Regions from separate parts of the Novosphingobium sp. YAF33 genome, predicted to be linked through region 1. Evidence: predicted binding sites of a transcription regulator. Region 1 holds the regulator's gene; each other region holds the start of a gene.
The links. Region 1 encodes LexA, which represses DNA repair genes until DNA is damaged. Its sites were predicted from a motif close to GTTCCNCNCTTGTTCT; they were not measured.

Region 1 (5,493 bases):
GTCGCGATTGCATTATTCGCATTGAACTGGCACGTGGGCTCGGCTCGGTTCCCTTATATCAGACAGGCGATCCTTTCGCTATCGCTGGTCGTCCTGGCAGGGTGCCTATCGATCTGGACCCGGTCGGAAATCGTCGGGCAACCGGCCATAGAGCGGACCATGGCGGGCATCTTCACGGCCCGGGTGCTGTCGCTCGAAGAGCAGCCGGCGCTGCAGCGAGATCGGCTGACACTGGCGTTGCGAGAGCCACGAAGCGGGCGGTCCATCAAAGTCCGGGTCAACCTGCCGACCGCGCTGCGGGAACAGCCGCTGAGCACCGGTGCGGTCATTAGGTTCCGCGGCCGGCTTACCCCTCCGGCATCACCCATGTTCCCTGGTGGATACGATTTTGCGCGCGGGGCCTGGTTTTCGGGCCTGGCAGCCACGGGCTCGATTACATCGCCGGTCGAAGTGATATCGCTCGGGCGTGGAGGCGATTGGCTCGCCGACCAGCGTGCCGCGTTGTCCCGTCATATAACGATGCGTCTCGCAGGGTCGCCGGGCGGTATCGCGGCAGCGCTGACGACCGGAGACATGGGCGCGATCGGCCAGGATGATGCCCAGGCCATGCGCGATGCGGGCCTGGRCCACCTTCTGTCGATCAGCGGACTTCACGTGAGTGCCGTGATCGGCTGCGTCTATTTCGTCGTATTGCGCCTTCTGGCCCTTTTCCCGGCACTGGCCCTGAGGGTCCGCCTGCCGATACTGGCCGCAACATGCGGCGCGGCCGCGGGGCTGGGTTACACGCTGTTGAGCGGCTCGCAGGTTCCTACCATGCGCGCTTTCCTGGGCGCTCTGCTCGTTCTCGCTGCCATGGCATGGGGCCGTGAAGCGCTGTCCATGCGCTTGCTGGCGGTGGCGGCTGTCATCGTGCTGCTCATCTGGCCCGAGTCGGTCGTCGGTCCCAGCTTCCAGATGAGCTTCGCGGCGGTGATGGTTTTGGTGGCACTCGGCAATGCAGAGCCGCTGAAGCGCTGGTTGGCACCCCGGGAAGAGGCCTGGCCTTTCAAGGTCATGCGCCACCTCACGATGATCCTGATCACCGGCATTGTGATCGAATTGGCGTTGATGCCCATCGCCCTGTTCCATTTCCATCGTGCCGGCCTCTATGGTTCTGTCGCCAATGTGATCGCGATCCCTTTGACGACGCTGGTCATCATGCCTTTCGTCGCCCTGGCGCTCCTGCTCGATGTGGTTGGGCTTGGAGGTCCGGTGTGGTGGCTGGCGAACCACGCTATCGACGCCCTGCTGGCCATCGCCCGCTTCATAGCCGCGGAACCGGGAGCCGTTCGGGTGATGCCCACGATGAGTGGGTGGCATTTTGCGTTGTTTGTTGCTGGAGGGCTCTGGCTGGGCCTTTGGGACAGTCGCATCCGGCTATGGGGGATTTTGCCTATAGCTGCCGGTTTCTTCGGCTTGATGCTCATTCCGGTTCCGGACATGATGGTTTCGGGCGATGGCCGCCATGTGGGCTGGATCGATCCCGAGAGCCATCGGCTCGTGATGCTCCGCGCCGGTTCCGGGAACTACGCCCTGGACAACCTCATGGAAGTTGCCGGGACGCGAGAGGTCCCGGTCAATGCGCAGACGGCGCCCGGAACGCGATGCAACGCGGACTTCTGCGCCGTCGAGCTACGTCACGGCCAGGGGGCTCGGCATGTGTTGATCGCGCGGGGGAGGGCCATCGTCCCCGAGATGCAACTGGCCGAGGCGTGCAGGTGGGCCGACGTGGTGATTGCCGAGCGCCGCCTGCCGAGGACCTGCCGGCCGAAGTGGCTCAAAGTTGATCGCCAGATGCTGGATCGAACGGGCGGGCTGACTATCGATCTTGCAAGCCGCAGTGTGACGACCGTGGCGGAGGGGCAAGGAAACCATGGCTGGTGGAAACCCGCTACGCCGGCCATGATCGAACGCAAGGGATGGTATTAGCGACCGCTGGCCTGAGGAGGGCGAACAGGGCGCCCTCCTGAAACGGATCAATGATAGCGGCGCAGCAGACCTGCCAGCTTGCCCTGGACTTCTACTTCGTCAGGTCCGTAGATCTGCGGTTCGTAAGCGGCGTTCGCGGGATCGAGGCGCACCATGCCATCTTCCCGGCGCAGATACTTGAGCGTCGCTTCCTCGCCCCGGACAAGGGCGACGACGATCTCGCCATCCCTGGCCGTGGTGGTCCGCTTTACGAGTGCGAAATCTCCGTCGAGAATGCCGGCATCGACCATCGAGTCGCCCGAGACTTCCAGCGCATAGTGATCGCCTGCACCGAGCAGGGCCGCAGGCACCGGCAGCGAGGACTGGCCTTCCAGGGCCTCGATCGGCACGCCCGCGGCAATACGACCATGAAGGGGGATTTCGATCACATCGTTGGCGGGCCTGGCGACCGCCGCCGGACGGGACGGTGCGGCGTTGCCGCCACGCGCCGCCGATACCGCAGCCGCGGTCTTGGCCGGCTTGCTCGTGGCGTCTTCGGGCTGGCGGAGCACTTCGAGAGCGCGGGCACGGTTGGGAAGGCGGCGGATGAAGCCACGTTCCTCCAGCGCGGAAATCAACCGATGGACGCCCGACTTCGACTTGAGATCGAGCGCTTCCTTCATTTCCTCGAAGCTGGGGGAAATGCCGCTTTCTTCAAGCCGGACCTGGATGAACCGGAGCAATTCGTGCTGCTTGCGCGTCAACATCTGCTTAGCCTCATGTGTTCTGTGGCACTTGGCCTGAATCGCCCGACGAACCGGCCCCGGCTGACTTGATGTGTCGTTCAGGGAACTTGTCTGCGAACAATGAGGGAACAATTATGCAACGAATAGGGTATCGTCAAGCAATACCGCCATTTTGGAGCAAGAACACCTGAACGGGATCACCGCGATCAGCGGCGAGGGCATGCGCCGACCGGTCGATCAGGACATTGCTGGCGGCAAGCGAGGACAAGGCGCCGCTATCCTGTAGCGAGAGGGCATGGACCGCCTCACCATCCCAGGATCCCCGCAGGAATTCGCGGCGCGCACCCCCCGTCCTCAAAGGTGCCGAAAGCCGGGTGGCAATCGCGCGGGGTAAGGGCTGCGCGGCGCCCAGAAACGCGCGCAATACGGGGAGAACGAAGAAATATGCGGTCACCAGGCTGGACACGGGATTGCCGGGAAGCCCGATCACCAGTTGACGACGCCCTGCCGTCTGCCGTGTCGCGACCATGAGCGGCTTGCCGGGTTTGATCGCGACGCGCCAGAAGTCGATTTCGGCGCCCCATTTTTCCAGTGCCGGCCGGAGAAGGTCGTGATCGCCCACTGACGCTCCCCCGCTCGTCACGATCACGTCGGCATCGGCGGCCGCGTCGAAGGCGGCGACCAGAGCGTCCAGATCGTCGGGGATTGGTCCATTTCGATTTGCATCGACGGGAACGCTACGCGCTAGAGCGGTCAGCATGGCGCCGTTGCTGGCGGGTATCTGATGGGCTGCGCAGCATTCGGGATCGCCGGACAATTCATCGCCGCTATCGATCACGGTGAGCCGGGGGCGGCGGCGGACGGCGAGATGTCGGTGGCCCGCCGAAATGGCAAGACCGGCCTGTGCCGGCCCGATCAGTGCCCCGGCGGCCAGCAGCGGCGCTCCATCGGCGAAATCCATGCCGCGGAAGCGGACGTGCTTGTGGCCTGGTGAGGGCGCCTCTCCCGTGAGGGCGAGGCGATCGCCCTCACGGTCGACATCCTCCTGCAGGATCACGGCCCGCGCATTGTCGGGCAACAGGGCGCCGGTGGATATCCGCACGGCTTGGCCCGGATCGACGGCTGCACCGAAGGGCCGTCCTGCCGCGCTTTCACCGATCAACTGCCAGGGTCCGGACAGGTCCCCTTCGCTTACGGCATAACCGTCCATGGCGGAGATGTCGGCGGCGGGCTGGACCCGGCGTGCCAGCAAGGGGGCCGCGAGATAGCGACCCAGCGCACCGTCGATGTCGACGTGCTCGACGGGCCGCGGCTCGACCAGCGCAAGCAGACGGGCCTGTGCCTCTTCCAGAGCGATCGGCGGGATCATCGCGGCGATGTCTCAAACCGCCAGTCGCCCGATTTGCCGCCACGCTTTTCGATCAGGCGAATGTCACCGATGACCATGCCCTTGTCGAGCGCCTTGGCCATGTCGTAAATTGTAAGCAGAGCCACGGAAACCGCTGTAATGGCTTCCATTTCCACCCCGGTCTTGCCGCTCAGCGATGCAGTGCCCACGGCCAGCACGGCGCTGTCCTCGAACGTGAAATCCAGGTTTACGGCGTCGAGCGTGAGGGGGTGGCACATCGGGATGAGGTCCGCCGTCTTCTTGGCGGCCATGATCCCCGCGATGCGCGCCGTTCCCAGCACGTCGCCTTTCGGTGCATTGCCGGCGCGGATCGCTTCCAGGGCCGAGGCGCTCATCGTGATCCGTCCGGACGCCACGGCGACCCTGCGGGTCGCGGCCTTGGCGCCAACGTCGACCATGCGGGCCGAGCCTTCCGCATCGATGTGAGTAAGGGACTTGCTCAAGCGCGGGCTATCCTCAATCTGCGAAGAGGAGCTGGCGGGTTGCCGCTTGGACATCCGCCTGACGCATCAGGCTCTCGCCAACGAGGAAAGTACGGGCGCCGCAAGCCGACAGCCGTTCCAGATCGGCGTGAGTGTTGATGCCGCTTTCGCTCACGAGCAGGGTGCCGGCGGGCGCCAGCGGGGCGAGGCGTTCCGTCGTCGAAATATCGGTCGCGAACCGCTTGAGATCGCGGTTGTTCACGCCAATGAGGCGCGACTTGAGGCGGCTCGCCCGCTCCATCTCGTCTTCGTTGTGGACTTCGACCAGGCAGTCCATCCCGCGCTCACGCGCCGCAGCCTCGATTTCGGCCATAAGCACGTCGTCCAGCGCGGCGACGATGATCAGGATCGCGTCGGCGCCGATCGAGCGCGCCTCTGCGACCTGCCAGGGATCGATCATGAAATCCTTGCGGATCACCGGAAGCGAGCAGGCGGCCCGGGCCTCGACGAGGAAATCTTCATGGCCCTGGAAGTAGGGCGCGTCGGTCAGCACCGAGAGGCAGGCCGCACCGCCGCGCTCATAAGCGATGGCATGTTCGGTGGGGCGAAAATCAGGCCGGATCAAACCCTTGGAAGGCGAAGCTTTCTTGATCTCCGCGATCAAGGCGAATTCGGTCTCCGCCTTCCGGCGCAGGGCCGCCTCGAAGCCGCGAGGTGCGCTCTGTTCGCGGGACCGGGCGTCCAGGTCATCCAGCGTCGCGAAACCCTTGCGCGTTTGCACTTCAATGCGCTTGGTGTCGCAGATCTCGGTAAGCTTGTCGGACATCGGTACCCTCGAAAACACGCAGCGCCTCAAGCCCGAAGCGCGGAAATCCAGCAATTGAGCAGGGCGTTGGCCAAGCCCTTGTCGATAGCCTCGGCAGCCTCTTCCACGCCTTCCCGCCAGGTCTCGACCTCACCGGCAACGATG
Region 2 (5,493 bases), on a different contig from region 1:
TGTTCTGGACGATCGTGGCCGTGGCCGGGAACGTCTGGTCCGGGGTGGCCGTGGCCAGCACGATCAGGTCGATCGACGAAGCTTCGAAGCCGGCCGCCTCGATGGCCTTGCGGGCCGCATCGGTGGCCAGGCTAGAGGTCGTTTCGTCGGGCGCGGCGATATGGCGATTGGAAATGCCGGTACGCTCGACGATCCATTCGTCGCTGGTGTCGACGCGCTCGGCGAGTTCGGCATTGCTGACCGCGCGTCGCGGCAGGGCCGAACCCGTACCGACGAGAACCGAACGAATCATCAGGCACTCTCTTCCTGGACGCGAGGCTTGCGCAGGGACGTCCCGCCCAGACGGGCAAGGTCCGCGGAAATCCGCTCGGTCACGTTTTCCTCCAGGAGGCGCGCGGTAACCGCCACGGCATTGGCGACGCCTGCGGCGTTCGCACCGCCGTGGCTTTTCACCACGATGCCGTTGAGGCCCAGGAAAACCGCGCCGTTATGATTGTTGGGATCGAGGTGATGCTTGAGCAGCTCGGTGGCCGGCTTCGAGATCAGGAAACCGATCTTCGAGCGCAGCGAACTCGAAAAGCCGCGACGCAGCAGGTCCGCCACGAAGCGCGCCGTGCCTTCGACAGCCTTGAGCGCGACATTGCCCGAAAAACCGTCGGTCACGACGACGTCCATGTCCCCGCGGCCGAGCTTGTCGGCTTCGGTGAAACCGTCGAACGAGATCGACAGGTCGGCGGCCGAGGCCTTGAGCATCGCCGCAGCGTCGCGCAAGTCTTCGGTGCCCTTGGTTTCCTCGGTGCCGATGTTCAGCAGGCGCACGCGCGGGTGCTCGCGGCCCGTGGCGACGCGGGCATAGGCAGCGCCCATGATCGCGAACTGCACGAGATTGCGCGCATCGCACTCGGCATTGGCGCCGAGGTCGAGCATGACCAGGTCATGATCTTCCAGAGTCGGCAGCAGGGCAGCCAGCGCCGGGCGATCGATGCCGGGCATCGTGCGCAACGCGAGCTTGGAAATCGCCATCAAAGCGCCGGTATTGCCGGCACTGACGGCGGCTCCGGCGTCACCCGCCTTCACCGCCTCGATAGCGCGTCCCATCGAGGTACCCTTGGCCCGGCGCAATGCCTGGCTGGGCTTATCCTCGCCACTGATAACGCCTTCAGTGTGCAATATCTCGGAACTTGCCCTGAGATTCGGATGGCTTTCGAGCGCGGCCTTGATCCGCGGCTCGTCACCGACCAACAGGAACTTGAAGCGATCGTGACGACGGCGCGCGAGAGCAGCGCCTTCAATCATGACGCGCACGCCCTCGTCGCCGCCCATCGCATCGACAGCGATACGCGGCAAACTCATGGGCAACCTCCGAAAATCGTCTTGGTCTTAAGCTTCGACCGCGACGATCTCACGACCGTTGTAGTGGCCGCAAGCGTTGCAGAGGTTGTGCGGGCGCTTCAGTTCGCCGCAGTTCGGGCATTCGTGGAATGCTTCGACCTGCAGAGCATCGTGGCTGCGGCGCATGCCCCGGCGGGACGGGGACGTTTTTCTTTTAGGGACAGCCATTTCGGCACCTGTTCCTGGAATTGAATGTCAAAAAGGCCGCCGGAAACCGTGTTCGCGGACCGGCGGCTTGCGAAGGCGCGCCTATAACCGATTTCGCACGAGTTGCAACCCGTTCCTCCCCGCAGCATGAACGTGAAATCCACCTAGGGGGAATTCGAACCATGATTCTGCAGACAACTTTGTGCCTCGCGGCCGCGGCCGGCGTGATTACCTTCTGGCATATAGCGCGTATCGGCCAGATGCGCATGCGGGAAAAGGTGCTGTTCGGCGACGGAGGTCACGATCCTCTCGCACGGCGCATGCGGGCCCAGCTCAATTTCGTGGAAAGCACGCCTTTCGTGCTGATCCTGGCCGCAGCGATCGAAATGACCGGAAAGGGCGGCATCTGGCTGGCCATCGTCGGCTCGCTCTTCATGCTGGGCCGCGTGTCCCATGGCCTGGGCATGGACATCGACAGGCCCAACCCGCTGCGCATGGTCGGCGTTCTCGTGACCGTCCTCACCTTGGCCGGACTGTCCGCCGTGGCCGTGCTGATCGCCCTGGGGTGGTTCTAAAACGAAAAGGGCGGTGCACCGGCACCGCCCTCCTACTAATAGCGTGAGGAATGGCGCAGCCCTCAGCCCGGCAAGCCGTGCTCCAGCGCCGCGTCGCCGACATAGGGATTGCTCGCCCGCTCGTCTCCGAACGTGCTGATAGGTCCGTGGCCCGGGACGAACGTCACTTCGTCACCCAGCGGCCAGAGCTTCGCGGTGATCGATTCGACCAGGTCCTGAAGATTGCCGCGCGGGAAGTCCCACCGGCCGATGCCGCCCTTGAACAGCACGTCTCCCACCATCGCGAACTTGCTGGGCGCATGATGGAACACGATGTGCCCCGGCGTGTGCCCCGGGCAATGGACCACATCCAGTTCCAGCTCGCCCACGGTCACCCTGTCGCCGTCTTCGAGCCAGCGATCGGGCTCGAACGTCTCGGCTTCCATGTTCCAGCGCGGACCGTCGTCGTCCAGTTTGGATATCCAGAACCGATCCTCTTCGTGAGGCCCCTCGATCGGGACGCCCATTTCCTTCGCGAAGATTCCCGCCATGCCGCAGTGATCGAGATGGCCATGGGTGACGAGTATCTTCTCCAGCGTCACCCCGGTCTTTTCCAGAGCCTGCCGCAGCTTGGGAAGGTCTCCTCCCGGATCGACGAAGGCACCGCGCATGGTCTTGGTGCACCACAGCAGTGAACAGTTCTGCTGGAGCGGCGTGACGGGAATGATGCCGACACGCATCGACTGTTCCTGAGGCTTCTCGCTGGTTTGGGTCATGGCTGCGGAAATGGCCGCAAGCCGGGAGGAATGCAACCTTGCGCCCCCTCCCCGTCAGGCCTGCGAGCCGTTCAGATTCGCCCGCCCTTCCACACGACGCGGCCGATCACCTCGATTTCCTGGAGATCGCATTCGATAGGCCGATAGGCCGGGTTATCGCTCAGCAAGGCGATGCGTCCGGCCCGCCCGGCCTCCAGTCGCTTCACCAACACCGTATCGTCGAGTCGGACGACGTGGATGCCGTCCCGCAGCGGCCGCCAGTCGCGGTCCACGAGGATTTCGTCGCCATCGCGCAGCACCGGCTCCATCGAATCGCCGCTGACCACGATGGCCGAGAGCATCTCCGGGCGCAGCCCCATCGAACGCAGCCAGCGGGGGGAGAAACGGATCGTTCCGAACACGTCCTCCCCGTCCGGCAAGGCGCCCGGCCCCGCGGAGGCGCCGATCGAAAGACGCGGGACGTCCACCCAGTCACCGGCGTAGGAATTTTTGTCGTTTACGTAGGATTTTTCCTTCGATTTCCCGAATTCCGATTCGTCCACTCCGAAGAACCGTGCAAGCTGGCCGCGATCCCCCTCCTCCAGCTTCCTCGGGCTACCCTTTCTTATAAATTGCTGAAGATAAGTGGTATTTTTTCCGATCATTCGCGACAGGGATGAGAGGCTCGCACCGCGTTCCTCAGCAAGTTCCAGCAAACGGCGGCGAATTTCGGCGTTTTCCATAATGTAATCCTAGTCGTAGGAAATTTCCTAGACAAGCCCCATTCGATTGGAACATATTAGGAACACGAGTCGCGAATCCCACTCACCGGAGCACACGGTTCCATGCTTTTACGCCAGATAGAGCGCTTCCTGCGCCTCACCCGGATGCCGTGGACCAAGTTCGGGCGCCTCGCTGCACACGATCCGCGATTCGTCGGCGATTTGCGCAACGGGCGCCGGCCGCGCGCCGGGACCGCGGCACGCATCCGACTTTTCATGACGACTTACCTGGAGAGCCCACATGCACGTTAATTTTGCCCATGACCGCGCGATGCTAGCATCGGCTCGACAGGCCCTGGGCGACGGTGCGCAGCGCTGTGCGGCGCGCGGACCATGGCTGCCCTTGATTGCGGCCCTGCTCAAACTCGCCGGTTCCCGCGCCGAGTTCCTGCGCCACGCCGAACGCCCTTGGACGAGCGCCACTTTCGCCGGCTCTCGTCATACGGTGGCACTGTCCTTCGCGGGCGAGGACGCCATCGAGGACGGAGAGAACCTGATCGCGGCTCTGCCCGACCATGAATTCACCATTTCCGGCCACCTGGTGGCGGACGCGGTGGTGACCGAAGCCGACCACCGGGCAGGTCTGCCGCCCAGCCTGACCGTGGAAATCGAACTTCTGCTGCTCGAAGACTGCTGATCGGGAAAAAGCCACGATGCGGGAAGGCAGGCGCGCGCCCTGCCTTCCCGTTTTCATTCAGAGGGCCAGCGAAAGCTCCCTGATCTCGCTGTTCAGGATCCGATCGTTTTCCGAATAGTCGACCGGGCAATCTATCACATGGACGCCCGGTGTATCGCGGCAGTGGGCCAGCAGTGTCTTGAGATGGGCCGCGCTCTCCACCCTGTGGCCGCTGGCGCCATAGCTCTCTGCATATTTCACGAAGTCGGGGTTGCCGTAAGTCAGCCCGAAATCGGCAAAGCCCATGTTGGCCTGCTTCCAGCGAATCATGCCGTAGGCATTGTCGTTCAGGATCAGCACGGTGAGGTTGAGGCCCAGGCGAACCGCCGTTTCCATCTCCTGGCTGTTCATCATGAAGCCGCCGTCGCCGCAGACTGCGAAGATCTTGCGGTGCGGATAGACCATCGCGCTGGCCATGGCAGACGGCAGCCCTGCTCCCATCGATGCCAGCGCATTGTCTAGCAGCACGGTATTGGGCTTGGACGCGCAATAGCCGCGGGCAAACCACAATTTGTAGACGCCGTTGTCGAGGCAGACGATCGCGTCGTCAGGCAAGGCGCCGCGAACCTGTTTCACGAGATGCGGCGGGAAGATCGGGAAGCGCTCGTCGGCAGCCAGCCTTTCGGTATGCTCCACTTCGGCCTGGCGATAGCCGAGCATGGCATCGAAGTTCCATTTCGCGGAAGGCGCGATGGCTTCCTTGATCTGCCATACGGCGTTGGCGATATCGCCGATCACCTCGATATGAGGGAAATAGACCGGATCGACTTCCGCGGTCTTGGTCGAGACGTGGATCACCACGCGGTCGTTTCGCGTGCCGTCGTTATGCATGAAGAACGGCGGTTTTTCGATCACGTCGTGGCCGATATTGACGATGCAGTCGGCGTCCTCGATCGCGCGGTGAACGAAATCGCCCGAGGACAGCGCCGCGCAGCCCAGGAAGCGCGGATGGCGCTCGTCGATCACGCCTTTGCCGAGCTGCGTGGTGAGGAAAGGAATTCCGGTCTTCTCGACGAATTCGCCCAGCATCTTGCTGGTCATCTTGCGGTTGGCGCCTGCACCGATCACCAGCACCGGGCGCTTCGCCTTCTGCAGGGCCTCCACCGCCTGTGCGATCGACTTCGCGTCAGCTGTCGGCCGCCTCACTGTCGAGCGCGGAATCGGGCGCGAATCGGTATATTCGTCGG
Region 3 (5,493 bases), on a different contig from region 1:
TTCGTCTGGGCCTGCAAGAACTACGACGGGGACGTCCAGTCGGACACCGTTGCACAGGGCTTCGGCTCGCTCGGCCTGATGACCTCGGTCCTCCTCTCGCCCGACGGCAAGACCGTGGAAGCGGAAGCCGCCCACGGCACCGTGACCCGTCACTACCGCCAGCACCAGCAGGGCAAGGCCACCTCGACCAACCCGATCGCTTCGATCTTCGCCTGGACGCGCGGCATCGCCTATCGCGGCAAGTTCGACGAGACCCCGGAAGTCGTGAAGTTCGCCGAGACGCTGGAACAGGTCTGCATCGAAACCGTCGAAAGCGGCAAGATGACCAAGGACCTCGCGCTGCTGATCGGTCCGGACCAGAACTGGATGACCACCGAGCAGTTCTTCGAGGCCATCGTGCAGAACCTCGAAACCAAGATGGCTGCCTGGGCCTGAGCCTTTCGCATCCAAGCCCCAGGTCTTCGGACCTGGGGTACAAAAAACCCTCCGCCTTCGCAGGTGGAGGGTTTTTTCTGTCCCGGGCAGGCGGCACCCTGCCTAATGGAGCGCGCCTTATTCGAAGGGTTCTTCGCCTTCGAGCTTGGTGCGATGCATCATGCGGCCGCAAGTGGGGTCATAGGCCTCGGCCCGGTGCATGGTGCCGGTGTTGTCCCACATGACGAGATCGCCCACTTCCCACTCGTGGCTATAAGTGAACTCCGGCCCCGTCGCCCATTCGCGCAGGCCATGGATGATCATCGCGCTCTCCAGCGCGGACTTGCCCACCACTTGCGCCGAAGTGCAGCCGATCACCAGGCTCTTGCGGCCGGACTTGTGCTTCCAGACGAGCGGCAGTTCCTGCTCACCGATCTGCGCATAGCCCTGCAACTTGGCGAGGCTGGGCTCGGGCTCGTAATAGAAGAGGCTGGCCCAGGGGCCGTGGATCATACGGTACTGCTCGTATTCGGTCTGCTTGTCCGCCGGCAGCTCCTCGAAAGCGGCGTAAGTGTTTGCGAAGCCGGTGTTGCCCGTGCCGCGGGGGCTGGGCACGCGGCAGGACAGCAGCGAGGCCAGGATGGGCACATCGTTGCGGGTGCCGTCGATGTGCCAATAGAGCGAGCCCTTGAGGTACTCGGCGCTCATCGGGTTTTCCTTGGCGTCAAGCGTGATCTTGGAAATCACCTCCTCGCCGCCCTTCCGCTCAGGCGCGAACGTGCCGAGCGTCTTGGTGAAGGCGACCTGTTCCTCGTCCGTGAAATTCACTTGCGGGAACACGAGCACGCCGCGCGCTTCCAGCAGCTCGCGGATTTCAGTGGCGACCGTTCCGGCGAGCAGGTCTTCCCTGCTGTTGAGCACGCGGCTGCCGATCTTCGGCTTGATCTCTTCGGCCTTCAGCCTGGTCTGGGTCTCGACCGACATCCTGGAATTCTCCCGTCATATTGGGCCCGCTGAATCAGCGGCTCACGAGAGTTCCAATATCACGGCCTGAACGCCTGTTCAAATCGGCGCGAGCGCGTCGCGGCGATGGATCGCCCTTGCGAAAGTCAGCCGGCGCCCTGCAGGCGATCGAGCCAGGATTCGACGATGCGGCGCGCCTGTTCGTGGCCCATCTCGGCGCCCAGCCCTTCCTCCATCACGATGCAACGGCCGATACCGGCAAGGATCACGGTGAGCCCGGCCGGGTCGAAGCCCTCCACGGCCTTCAGCCGATCGCCCAGCAGGCGCTCCAGGATCTCGACCTGGCGGCGGCGCATGGCGATGCTGTGCTCGGCCATCTTTTCGCGCACGGCCGGGCGATGGTTGGCCAGGGCCATGAATTCGACGGACATGGCCGTGCGGCTGGTATCCACGAAGAACCCCCAGAGCGCCCGAACGGGATCAACGGAGGCCAGGGCTTCCTCGATCATCTGGTCGCTGTCCGCCGCGCCCTGGCGGCACACTTCCAGAAGCAGATCGTCCGTGGTGGGGAAATAATAGTGCACCAGCGACGGCTTGAGCCCTGCGCGCGCGGCCACGCGGCGCGTGCTGGCGGCGGCATAGCCTTCGTCCCGGATCAATTCCACGGTCGCCGTGACGATGCGCGCTCGCGTCGCGGATGTCTCGGCCCCTATCCTGCGCGCTGCGCCTGCCATCGGATTTCCCTTCGCTTGTCGGGCCTGCCTAGGGGCTGGCCGGAGCAATATCAACCGAACGGCTTCGGGTTGCATTTTGTTCTCTTTTTGTTCATACGAATCACATGCGAGTTCCTGGGCCAATCCAAAAGGGAAGAGGTGCCGTCAGCGGCCAGGCCAGCCGGCGTTTCAACCTGCCGCAACGTGAGAGCGACGGAGACTGGATGGATGCCGCTGAAGAGATCGACGGTCCGGCGCGGCACCCGGCCACGACGGTTACCGAGGAGCATCCTCGCTCGATCCTGTCGTTCAACAAGTCTCCGGACATCCCTTTCGACCGCTCGATCAACGCTTACCGGGGATGCGAGCATGGCTGCATCTACTGCTTCGCGCGGCCGACCCACGCTTATCACGACCTTTCCCCGGGCCTCGATTTCGAAACGAAGCTCTTCGCCAAGCCGGATGCGGCACGGTTGCTGCGCCAGACCCTGGCGAAGCCTGGCTATCGCCCCGCTCCCATCGCCATGGGCACCAATACCGACCCCTACCAGCCGATCGAAAGCCGCTATCGGATCACCCGCAGTGTGCTCGAAGTCTGCCTGGAAACGCGGCATCCGGTAACGATCACCACCAAATCGGACCGGGTTCTGCAGGATCTCGACCTGATCGCGGAACTGGCCAGGCTGAAGCTAGTGGAAGTGGGCATATCGGTGACGAGCATGGATCCGAAGCTTTCGCGTCTGCTGGAACCGCGAGCGGCTGCGCCTGCCAAGCGCATCGCCGCGCTGGGGCGTCTGGCGGATGCGGGCGTGCCCGCCCACGTTTCGATTGCGCCGGTCATTCCCTCGATTACCGATCAGTTTCTCGAAGACATCCTTCATGCCGCGAAGGATAAAGGTATCGACCGCGCGACATGGATCATGGTCCGCCTGCCCCATGAAGTGGCGCCCCTGTTCCGCGAATGGCTGGATGTGCATTTTCCGGATCGGGCGGGCAAAGTCATGGCCACGATCCAATCTCTGCGCGGCGGCCGCGACAACGATCCCGACTTCTTCACCCGCATGCGCCCCACCGGCGTCTGGGCCGATCTGTTCCGCAGGCGATTCAAGGTGGCGATGACCCGCATGGGATTCTCGAAACCGGCGATCCTGCTGGACAGCACGGCCTTCCGCCGGCCGTCGCTGGACGGTCAACTTTCGCTGCTATAGCCTTCGTTTCGAAATACAGGTGGAGGCTGATTCCATGTTGCTGGCAACTCTCGCTCTTTTGGCCGCCACCGTCGCGCCGGCGGCTTCCACCCCAGCCGCCCCGCCTGCCTCTGCCCCCGCCGCCGCCAACCCTGTCGAGACAACTCGCACCGCAGCCGCACCGCCGGCCTTCCGCGCGCTTTCCTGCGCCCGGGGATGCCTTTCCGCCATCGAGGCGGTAACGTATGCCTCCTATCTCGGCGAAAAAGCCGGGGTGGCCGGCATGTTCGAAATGCCCGTCGTCGAAGTCGGGCAGCAGAACGGACTGTTCTACCTCAACTCCGAAGACGACTACCGCGACCGCAATTGCCTGACCGTGGCCATGACGCCTGCGGCTATGCAGGCCTTCATCGGCACGGTCGATCTCGATCAGGTCCGCAAGCGGCTTCAGAAGCGCCGGATCGTGGTGCGTGGGATTGCCCAGCAGGTGCGGATCAATTTTTCCTCCGACGGCAGGCCCTCCGGCAAGTACTATTACCAGGTCCATGTCCGCGTCGGTGAAGCGAGCCAGGTGCGCGTGACCGTCTGAGGCACTCCGCAACCGAAAACCATCCTCGCGCGTTCCCTGCCCAACGATAAAAATGGACAGGAGGCTGTCATGGCCGATGAAACCGTAACGACCGAACGCGCGCCCGAAGCTCCGACCACCACCACGACGATCATCCGCGAACGCGGATCATCGGGAGGAGCGACGGGCATCGTGATGGCGCTGATCCTGCTGATCGCGGTTGTCGGCGGCATCTACCTCTTCAGCAAGGGTACGCAGAGCGAAACCGCCAAGGACGATGCCATCACCGAAGCGGCCAACAATGTCGGCTCGGCCGCGAACAAGGTCGGCAACGCGGCAGAGAACGCTGCCGACAACGTCCAGAAGAACGACGGTAACTGAGCGGGCCTGCTGAACGGTCAATCCGGCAGGCGATAACCCCGGAAACGTTCGCGCAGGTCTTTCTTGCTGATCTTCCCGCTGCCGGTGTGGGGTATGTCGGTCACGAATTCGATCGCGTCCGGCAACCACCACCTGGCCACTCGGCCTGCCAGGAATGCCAATAGCTGACGCTCGTCGATCGCGCTTTCCGGTCTGCGGATGACGACCAGCAGCGGCCGCTCGTCCCATTTCGGATGCGAAATGCCGATGGCCGCCGCTTCCATCACATCGGGATGCGCCACGGCGGCATTTTCCAGTTCGACCGAACTGATCCACTCGCCGCCGGATTTTATGAGATCTTTGGTGCGATCCGTAATCCGCAAGGCGCCGTCGGGCTGGATTGCGGCCACGTCGCCGGTATCGAACCACTGATCGCTGTCTACGCAGTCCTCCTCGGCACCGAAATAGCGGCGTACGGTCCAGGCACCGCGCACTTGCAGGGCGCCGGACGATGCCCTGCCCTCCGCTCCGATGCCCCCTACCTCGATGCCGTCTGCCTCGCCGCCTGCCTTCTCCTCTCCGGCGAGAGGGACGATGCGGACTTCGCTGCCGTAGAGCGGGCGGCCCTGAAAGCTCTTGACCAGGACCTGCTCCTCGAAGGTCATCTCATCCCATCCGGCCGGTTCGTAAGTGACCGTTGCGATCGGCGAGGTTTCCGTCATGCCCCAAGCCTGGACCACGCGCACGCCGGCACGCATCAGCCGCTCGACCACGCTCGGCGGTACGGCGGCGCCGCCCGACAGGGCCTGGCGGATGGGCGGCATGTCCCTGCCCGTGCTGTCGAGGTGCGCGAACATCGAGAACCAGACGGTCGGTACCCCGGCCACATGGGTGACCGCTTCGTTTCGCAGGAGATCGCAGAGCGTCTCAGCCTCGCTGGTCTGGCACCAGACCATCTTCGCGCCGACCGCGGCGCAGGCCCAGGGCAGCCCCCAATCGTTCGCATGAAACATCGGCACCACCGGCAGGACGCAGGATCGCGGCTCCAGGGCCAGGCAGGACGGCGCGATGATCGCCAGGGTGTGGAGCACGTTGGAGCGGTGGGAATAGAGCACTCCCTTGGGATGCCCGGTCGTGCCGCTGGTATAGCACAGCATGCAGGCGTCGCGCTCGGCTCCCGGCGTCCAGAGCGCCCGGCCGTCCTCCAGCCCGATCCAGTCATCGAAACAGGGCCCGAATGCCGCCGAATCGAAGCAGATGGCATGGGCGATGGAGGGGCAGCGCGGCA
Region 4 (5,493 bases), on a different contig from region 1:
GAAGCCGCTGGCCGAGAGCCTGGGCAGCGATTTCCTCATCGATTGCGACGTTTCGGACATGGCAGCCCTCGACACCGCCTTCGAAACGCTGGCGGAACGCTGGCCGACGATCGACTTCGTCGTCCACGCCATCGGCTTCTCGGACAAGAACGAGCTGCGCGGCAAGTATGTCGACACCAGCCTCGAAAACTTCCTGATGACGATGAACATCTCGGCCTACAGCCTGGTCTCGGTGACCAAGCGTGCGATGCAGATGATGCCCGAAGGCGGCTCGATCCTGACGCTGACCTATTACGGCGCCGAAAAGGTCGTGCCCCACTACAACGTCATGGGCGTGGCCAAGGCGGCACTGGAAGCCTCGGTGAAGTACCTCGCCAACGACCTTGGCCCTCAGAACATCCGCGTCAACGCGATCTCGGCCGGCCCGATCAAGACGCTGGCCGCCAGCGGCATCGGCGACTTCCGCTATATCCTCAAGTGGAACGAGCTGAACTCGCCGCTGCGCCGCAACGTCACGATCGAGGACGTGGGCGGCTCGGGCCTCTACTTCCTTTCCGACCTCTCCTCGGGCGTGACCGGCGAGACGCATCATGTGGACGCAGGCTACCACGTCGTCGGCATGAAGCAGGAAGACGCTCCGGACATCGCCCTGAGCTGATCGGCCTGATCTGATCGGCCTGCGCTGATCGGCACACTCAGGACAACAAAAAGAGGGCCGGAAGGAAACTTCCGGCCCTCTTTGTCTGCGCACGCGGCCCCTCAGCCCATCAGGCGCGGCACCGATACCGAAAACACGTCGAAATGCGCATCGGGATGCTCCGCCTGCCCGTCGCGCGGGGCCTGGCGAACCTGCACAACGCCGTTCTTGCCGAAGCCCTCCACCACCGGGCGCCCGGCATCGCGGCTCAGCCACAACCGCAGGAGGTGGCGCTTGCGCTGCGGTTCGGGCCAGTCCCAGAACGTGGTGCGGGCATGGAGCGCGGCGTAATTGGAGAGCCACTGGATGTCGCCGGGACGGAAATCCATCTCGATGGCCATGCCCTCTTCGTAGGTGATCGTGTCGAAGAGTTCGAGCACCGCGATCTGCTCCGGCGTCAGCCTGGGCACGCCTTCATATTCCTGCGCAGTGAGGATGTAGAGCGAGCCCGCATACATCGAGAACACCCCGTCGACGAGGCTGACGATCGGCGAAGTATACGTATCCGCCGGCGCATTGTGGTCCTGCCGGCGCCAGTCCCAGTGGAAGGGTTCCAGCAGCAGCGGCGCCAGATCGGGGCGGCGGCGCAGGATCTCGTTGTAGATCTCCGCGCCGGAGACGAGGCAGGACAGGCCGCCCTCCTTGGCCGGGCGCAGGCACATCAGCGCGACGATGTCCGAGCTGTCGGAGTGATAGACCAGCTTGTCCCGCACCTTGGAGGAGAGCGCGGTGGGATCGTCCATGGTCTTGTCGCTGGTGGCATAGACGTGGTCGATCAGGTCGCCCATCTCGTTCTGGCGGATCGGATCGCCCATGTGCAGGCCGAGCACGTAGTAGATCGCGTTGGAAAGAACGTCCGAATAGAGCTGGGTCCGCAGGCCCCGCACCAGCACGAAGCCGCGGCCGTAATCGACATCCTCGCCCCATGACTTCACCGCATCGGCGCAGGCTACCAGCGGATATTCCTCGGCGGTGACCGTGCGCAGGTCCGGGTCGTCGGCCATGAAGCGGGCACCGAGCGTCTCCAGCTCCAGCACCTGTTCGTCGGACAGCCTGTAGATCCACGCGTCGGTCTCGGAAAGCCGGTCTCCCCGCCAGGCAGCGGCAGTGGTGACGGGCGGGACGGCTTCCAGCGGCGCGGGAGCGGAACTGGCCATGCTTCGTGAGTCCTTCTTTGAGGGTAGGGGCCGTAAGGTGGGCGATGCCCGAACCCTAGGCGGAATGCCTTGCGATGACTTGGCGAACGATGCCCGAAAGCTTTTCGCCCTGCGTTCTGCGCCGGCAGGATCGGGAGACCGGGCTGTGCCCACAGCCGATTGCACCCTCATTTCCAGACTCGATTGCGTAAGACAGGAATAGAACATAAAAGGAACATATGTTCGATTCGAGTCGCCTCCAACTGGCAGCAAACCTCGCTCAGGCGTCTCCTGACGGCTGGCCCGAGTCGCCTTTGCAGCAGGACGGCGTTCATGAATTCTATGCCGCGACCGAGCAGGACGGCGGGGCCGCCCTGGCGCTGGCGCTGCTTTGCGCGGTGCAGGCGCGCAAGGCGCGGGAACCTCTGCTCTGGCTGCGGCTGGGCAAACTTAATGGAAAGGGCGGGGGCAAGCAGCCCCGCTCGCGCCCTTATGCCCCCGGCCTTGCCGAACTGGGCATAGACCCGGCCGCCATGGTGCTGCTGCGCCTGCCCGATCTCCAGAGCCTGCTGCGCGCAGGCGTGGATTCGGTGCGGCATGGCGGGGCAGCGGCCGTGGTGATGGAAATGGATGGCCGCGCCCCGGCCTTCGACCTTACCGCCTCGCGGCGGCTGGCGCTGGCGGCGGAGCAAAGCGGCACCATGGTCATGATCGTGCGCAGCGGCGCCCAGCCGACGCCCAGCGCCGCCCACACCCGCTGGCAGGTGACCAGCGCGCCGTCGGTTCCCTTGCCCGCCAATGCGCCGGGAGATCCGGTGTTCGACGTGACCCTGCTGCGCCGGCGCGGCGGGCGGGAGGGTCTCAACCTGCAACTGGAATGGAATCGTGAGCAAGGCACCTTCCGTAAGCCCATGCTTGGCCACGCGCCGCTATCTGGCGGTCACCTTTCCCTTCCTGCCGTCCGAACGGGCGATGCGGGAAGGCGCAGCGCCGCCTGACGCGGCTTTCGCCCTGATCGCGAAGCAACGCGGGGCGCAGCGCATCATGGCGCTGTCTCCCGCGGCGCTGGCGCTCGGCCTCTCAGCCGGTATGATGCTGGCCGATGCGCGCGCGCTGGAACCGGACCTGCCTGCTCTCGAACACCGGCCCGCAGCGGACCATGCCCTGCTGCTGCGCATCGTCGAATCCTGCGAACGCTATACCCCGATGGTGGCCCCCGATCGCGACGACGCGCTGGTGCTGGACCTCACCGGCTGCTTCGACAGCCTGGGGATGGATGAAGACGCCGTGCGGGGCGATCTCGTCACCCGGCTCGCGCGGCGGGAATTCCGGGCGCTGGCGGCCTGTGCCGGAACGCCGGATGCCGCCCTTGCCCTTGCCCGCTTCGGCAAGAGCACCTTGCGCGAACTGCCGGTGGCCGCACTCGGCCTGGGAGACGATGCCCACCTCGCGCTGAAGCGCGCCGGGCTGCGCACCCTGGGCCAGCTTGCGGATCGCCCCCGCGCGCCCCTCGCCGCTCGCTTCGGCAAGGCGATGTCGATCGCCCTCGCCCACCTGCTGGAGGAGCAGGACCGGCGCATCACTCCGCATCGCACCCTGCCCCCGATCTGGGTGGAGCAGCGCTTCGCCGAACCGATGGCGACCGTGAAGCCCCTGCTCGGCGTGATCGAATGGCTGGCGGGGCAGGCGCGGGACGTGCTGGTCGCCCGCGGCCGGGGCGGCCGACGCTACGAAGTCTCGCTGTTCCGCACCGATGGCCATGTCGCCCGGCTCGCCGTGGACAGCGGCTTGCCCTTGCGCGAACCCGCCGATGTCGTCCGCCTGTTTCGCGAACGCATCGAATCGCTCGCCGATCCGCTCGACCCGGGCTTCGGCTACGACCTGCTGCGCCTGGCCGTGCCCCTGCACGAGGACGTCTCCGAAGGGCAGGACCGGCTGGACGAGGAGAATTCCGGCAAGCCCGACCTCGCCCCCCTGCTGGACCGGCTGCAAGTGCGCTTTGGCGCCGAATGCGTCCACCGCTTCGCCCCCCGCGACGAGCACTTGCCGGAATATGCCGACCGCCTCGTGCCTCCCGCATCGATTCCGCAGCCCTGGCCCCAGCCGGAGGCAGGCGAGCCGCCCTTGCGCCCGCTGTTCCTGTTCGATCCCCCCCAGCCCGTCACCGTGCTGGCCGAAGTGCCTGACGGTCCGCCGCGCCGGTTCGGCTGGCAGGGACGCCAGCACCGGGTGGTGCGGCAGGAAGGCCCCGAACGCCTCGCCTATCCCTGGTGGAAGACGGTGGAGGCGACCGGCCCCACGCGCGACTATTACCGGATCGAGGACAGCGACGGCCGCCGGTTCTGGCTGTTTCGCCATGGTCTCTACGGCAGCGAGAAAGCCGACCCGCGCTGGTATCTGCACGGCGTCTTCGCATGAGCCTCGAAACGCCGCCCTATGTCGAGTTCGCGACGACGACCGCCTATTCCTTCCTGCGCGGGGCCAGCACGCCGGGGGAAATGGCGCTGCGGGCGCTGGCGCTCGGCCACCCCGGCATCGGCATCGCCGATCGCAACACCGTATCCGGCGTCGCCCGCGCCCTTGCCGCACTGCGCATGTTCGGGGAGGAGATGGAAGCGGAAGGCGTCACCCTGCCCCCGTTCCGCCTCATGGTCGGCGCGCGGCTGGTCTTTGCCGACGATACGCCCGAGATCCTCGCCTATCCGACCACGCGATACGGCTGGGGCCGCCTGACCCGGCTGCTCACCACCGGCAACTTGCGCACGACCAAGGGCAACTGCGAACTGCGCCTGAGCGACCTGCTGGAATTCCTGGAGGACATGCAGCTCATCGTCGCCACCCCCGCTTCCGACGCCCTGTTGCGCCAATTGGCGCAGGCCGCGCCCGGCAAGGTCTGGCTGGGCGCGGCGATGCTGCGGCAGGGCCGCGACGCGCGCCGGCTGGCGGCCTTGCGCGAACAGGCGGCCCTGGCTGGCGTGCCGCTGATCGCGATCAACGACGCTCTTTACGATGGGCCGGAATCCCGCCCCCTGCACGACGTCATGACGGCGATCCGCGAGAAGACCACGGTACAGGCCGCCGGCCGCCGCCTCACCGCCAATGCCGAGCGGCACTTGAAGCCCGCAGCCGAAATGGCCCGCCTCTTCGCCGCCGCCCCCGAGGCGATCGCCGCCACCGCAGACTTCATGGGCGGCATCGTCTTCAAGCTCGAAGACCTGAGCTACACCTACCCCCACGAGCCGGTCCCCTACGGCTACACCCCGCAAGGCTGGCTGGAGGAACTGGTCTGGAGCCGCGCCAGCGACCTCCACCCGCAGGGCATCCCCGAAAAGCTCACCCGCCTGCTTACCGAGGAACTGGGGATCATCGGGCAGCAGGGCTACGCCGCCTACTTCCTCACCGTCCACGATATCGTGCAGTGGGCGCAGATACAGGGCATCCTTTGCCAGGGGCGCGGCTCGGCGGCCAATTCGGCGGTCTGCTTCGTCCTCGGCGTCACCGCCGTCGATCCGATGAAGCACAACCTGCTGTTTTCCCGCTTCATCTCCACCGAGCGCAAGGAACCGCCCGACATCGACGTCGACTTCGAACACGAGCGGCGCGAGGAAGTGATGCAATATATCTACAGCCGCTACGGCCGCGAGCGCGCGGGAATTGCCG

Region 2: AB4Z00_RS15860 (S24 family peptidase) is a predicted target of LexA. The motif match lies at 3,640-3,655, and genes of this name have one in related genera.
Region 3: AB4Z00_RS12930 (PA0069 family radical SAM protein) is a predicted target of LexA. The motif match lies at 2,190-2,205, and genes of this name have one in related genera.
Region 4: AB4Z00_RS20550 (ImuA family protein) is a predicted target of LexA. The motif match lies at 2,055-2,070, and genes of this name have one in related genera.

What each region holds. Positions count from the first base shown of each region.
Region 1 is NZ_JBFRCW010000003.1:203,819-209,311, reverse strand. Features, by position in the region: gene AB4Z00_RS08150 (ComEC/Rec2 family competence protein) at 1-1,968, shown strand, start outside; gene lexA (transcriptional repressor LexA) at 2,016-2,714, opposite strand; gene AB4Z00_RS08140 (molybdopterin molybdotransferase MoeA) at 2,848-4,062, opposite strand; gene moaC (cyclic pyranopterin monophosphate synthase MoaC) at 4,059-4,544, opposite strand; gene trpC (indole-3-glycerol phosphate synthase TrpC) at 4,558-5,349, opposite strand; gene trpD (anthranilate phosphoribosyltransferase) at 5,376-5,493, opposite strand, start outside.
Region 2 is NZ_JBFRCW010000007.1:54,025-59,517, forward strand. Features, by position in the region: gene AB4Z00_RS15835 (beta-ketoacyl-ACP synthase III) at 1-292, opposite strand, end outside; gene plsX (phosphate acyltransferase PlsX) at 292-1,353, opposite strand; gene rpmF (50S ribosomal protein L32) at 1,381-1,560, opposite strand; gene AB4Z00_RS15850 (MAPEG family protein) at 1,722-2,114, shown strand; gene AB4Z00_RS15855 (MBL fold metallo-hydrolase) at 2,177-2,869, opposite strand; gene AB4Z00_RS15860 (S24 family peptidase) at 2,941-3,591, opposite strand; gene AB4Z00_RS15865 (hypothetical protein) at 3,872-4,267, shown strand; gene AB4Z00_RS15870 (acetolactate synthase large subunit) at 4,325-5,493, opposite strand, start outside.
Region 3 is NZ_JBFRCW010000006.1:34,063-39,555, forward strand. Features, by position in the region: gene AB4Z00_RS12915 (NADP-dependent isocitrate dehydrogenase) at 1-435, shown strand, start outside; gene AB4Z00_RS12920 (TauD/TfdA dioxygenase family protein) at 553-1,398, opposite strand; gene AB4Z00_RS12925 (TetR/AcrR family transcriptional regulator) at 1,524-2,111, opposite strand; gene AB4Z00_RS12930 (PA0069 family radical SAM protein) at 2,216-3,298, shown strand; gene AB4Z00_RS12935 (hypothetical protein) at 3,333-3,866, shown strand; gene AB4Z00_RS12940 (hypothetical protein) at 3,936-4,226, shown strand; gene AB4Z00_RS12945 (long-chain fatty acid--CoA ligase) at 4,244-5,493, opposite strand, start outside.
Region 4 is NZ_JBFRCW010000011.1:50,701-56,193, forward strand. Features, by position in the region: gene fabI (enoyl-ACP reductase FabI) at 1-658, shown strand, start outside; gene AB4Z00_RS20545 (TauD/TfdA family dioxygenase) at 760-1,854, opposite strand; gene AB4Z00_RS20550 (ImuA family protein) at 2,073-2,831, shown strand; gene AB4Z00_RS20555 (Y-family DNA polymerase) at 2,749-4,251, shown strand; gene AB4Z00_RS20560 (error-prone DNA polymerase) at 4,248-5,493, shown strand, end outside.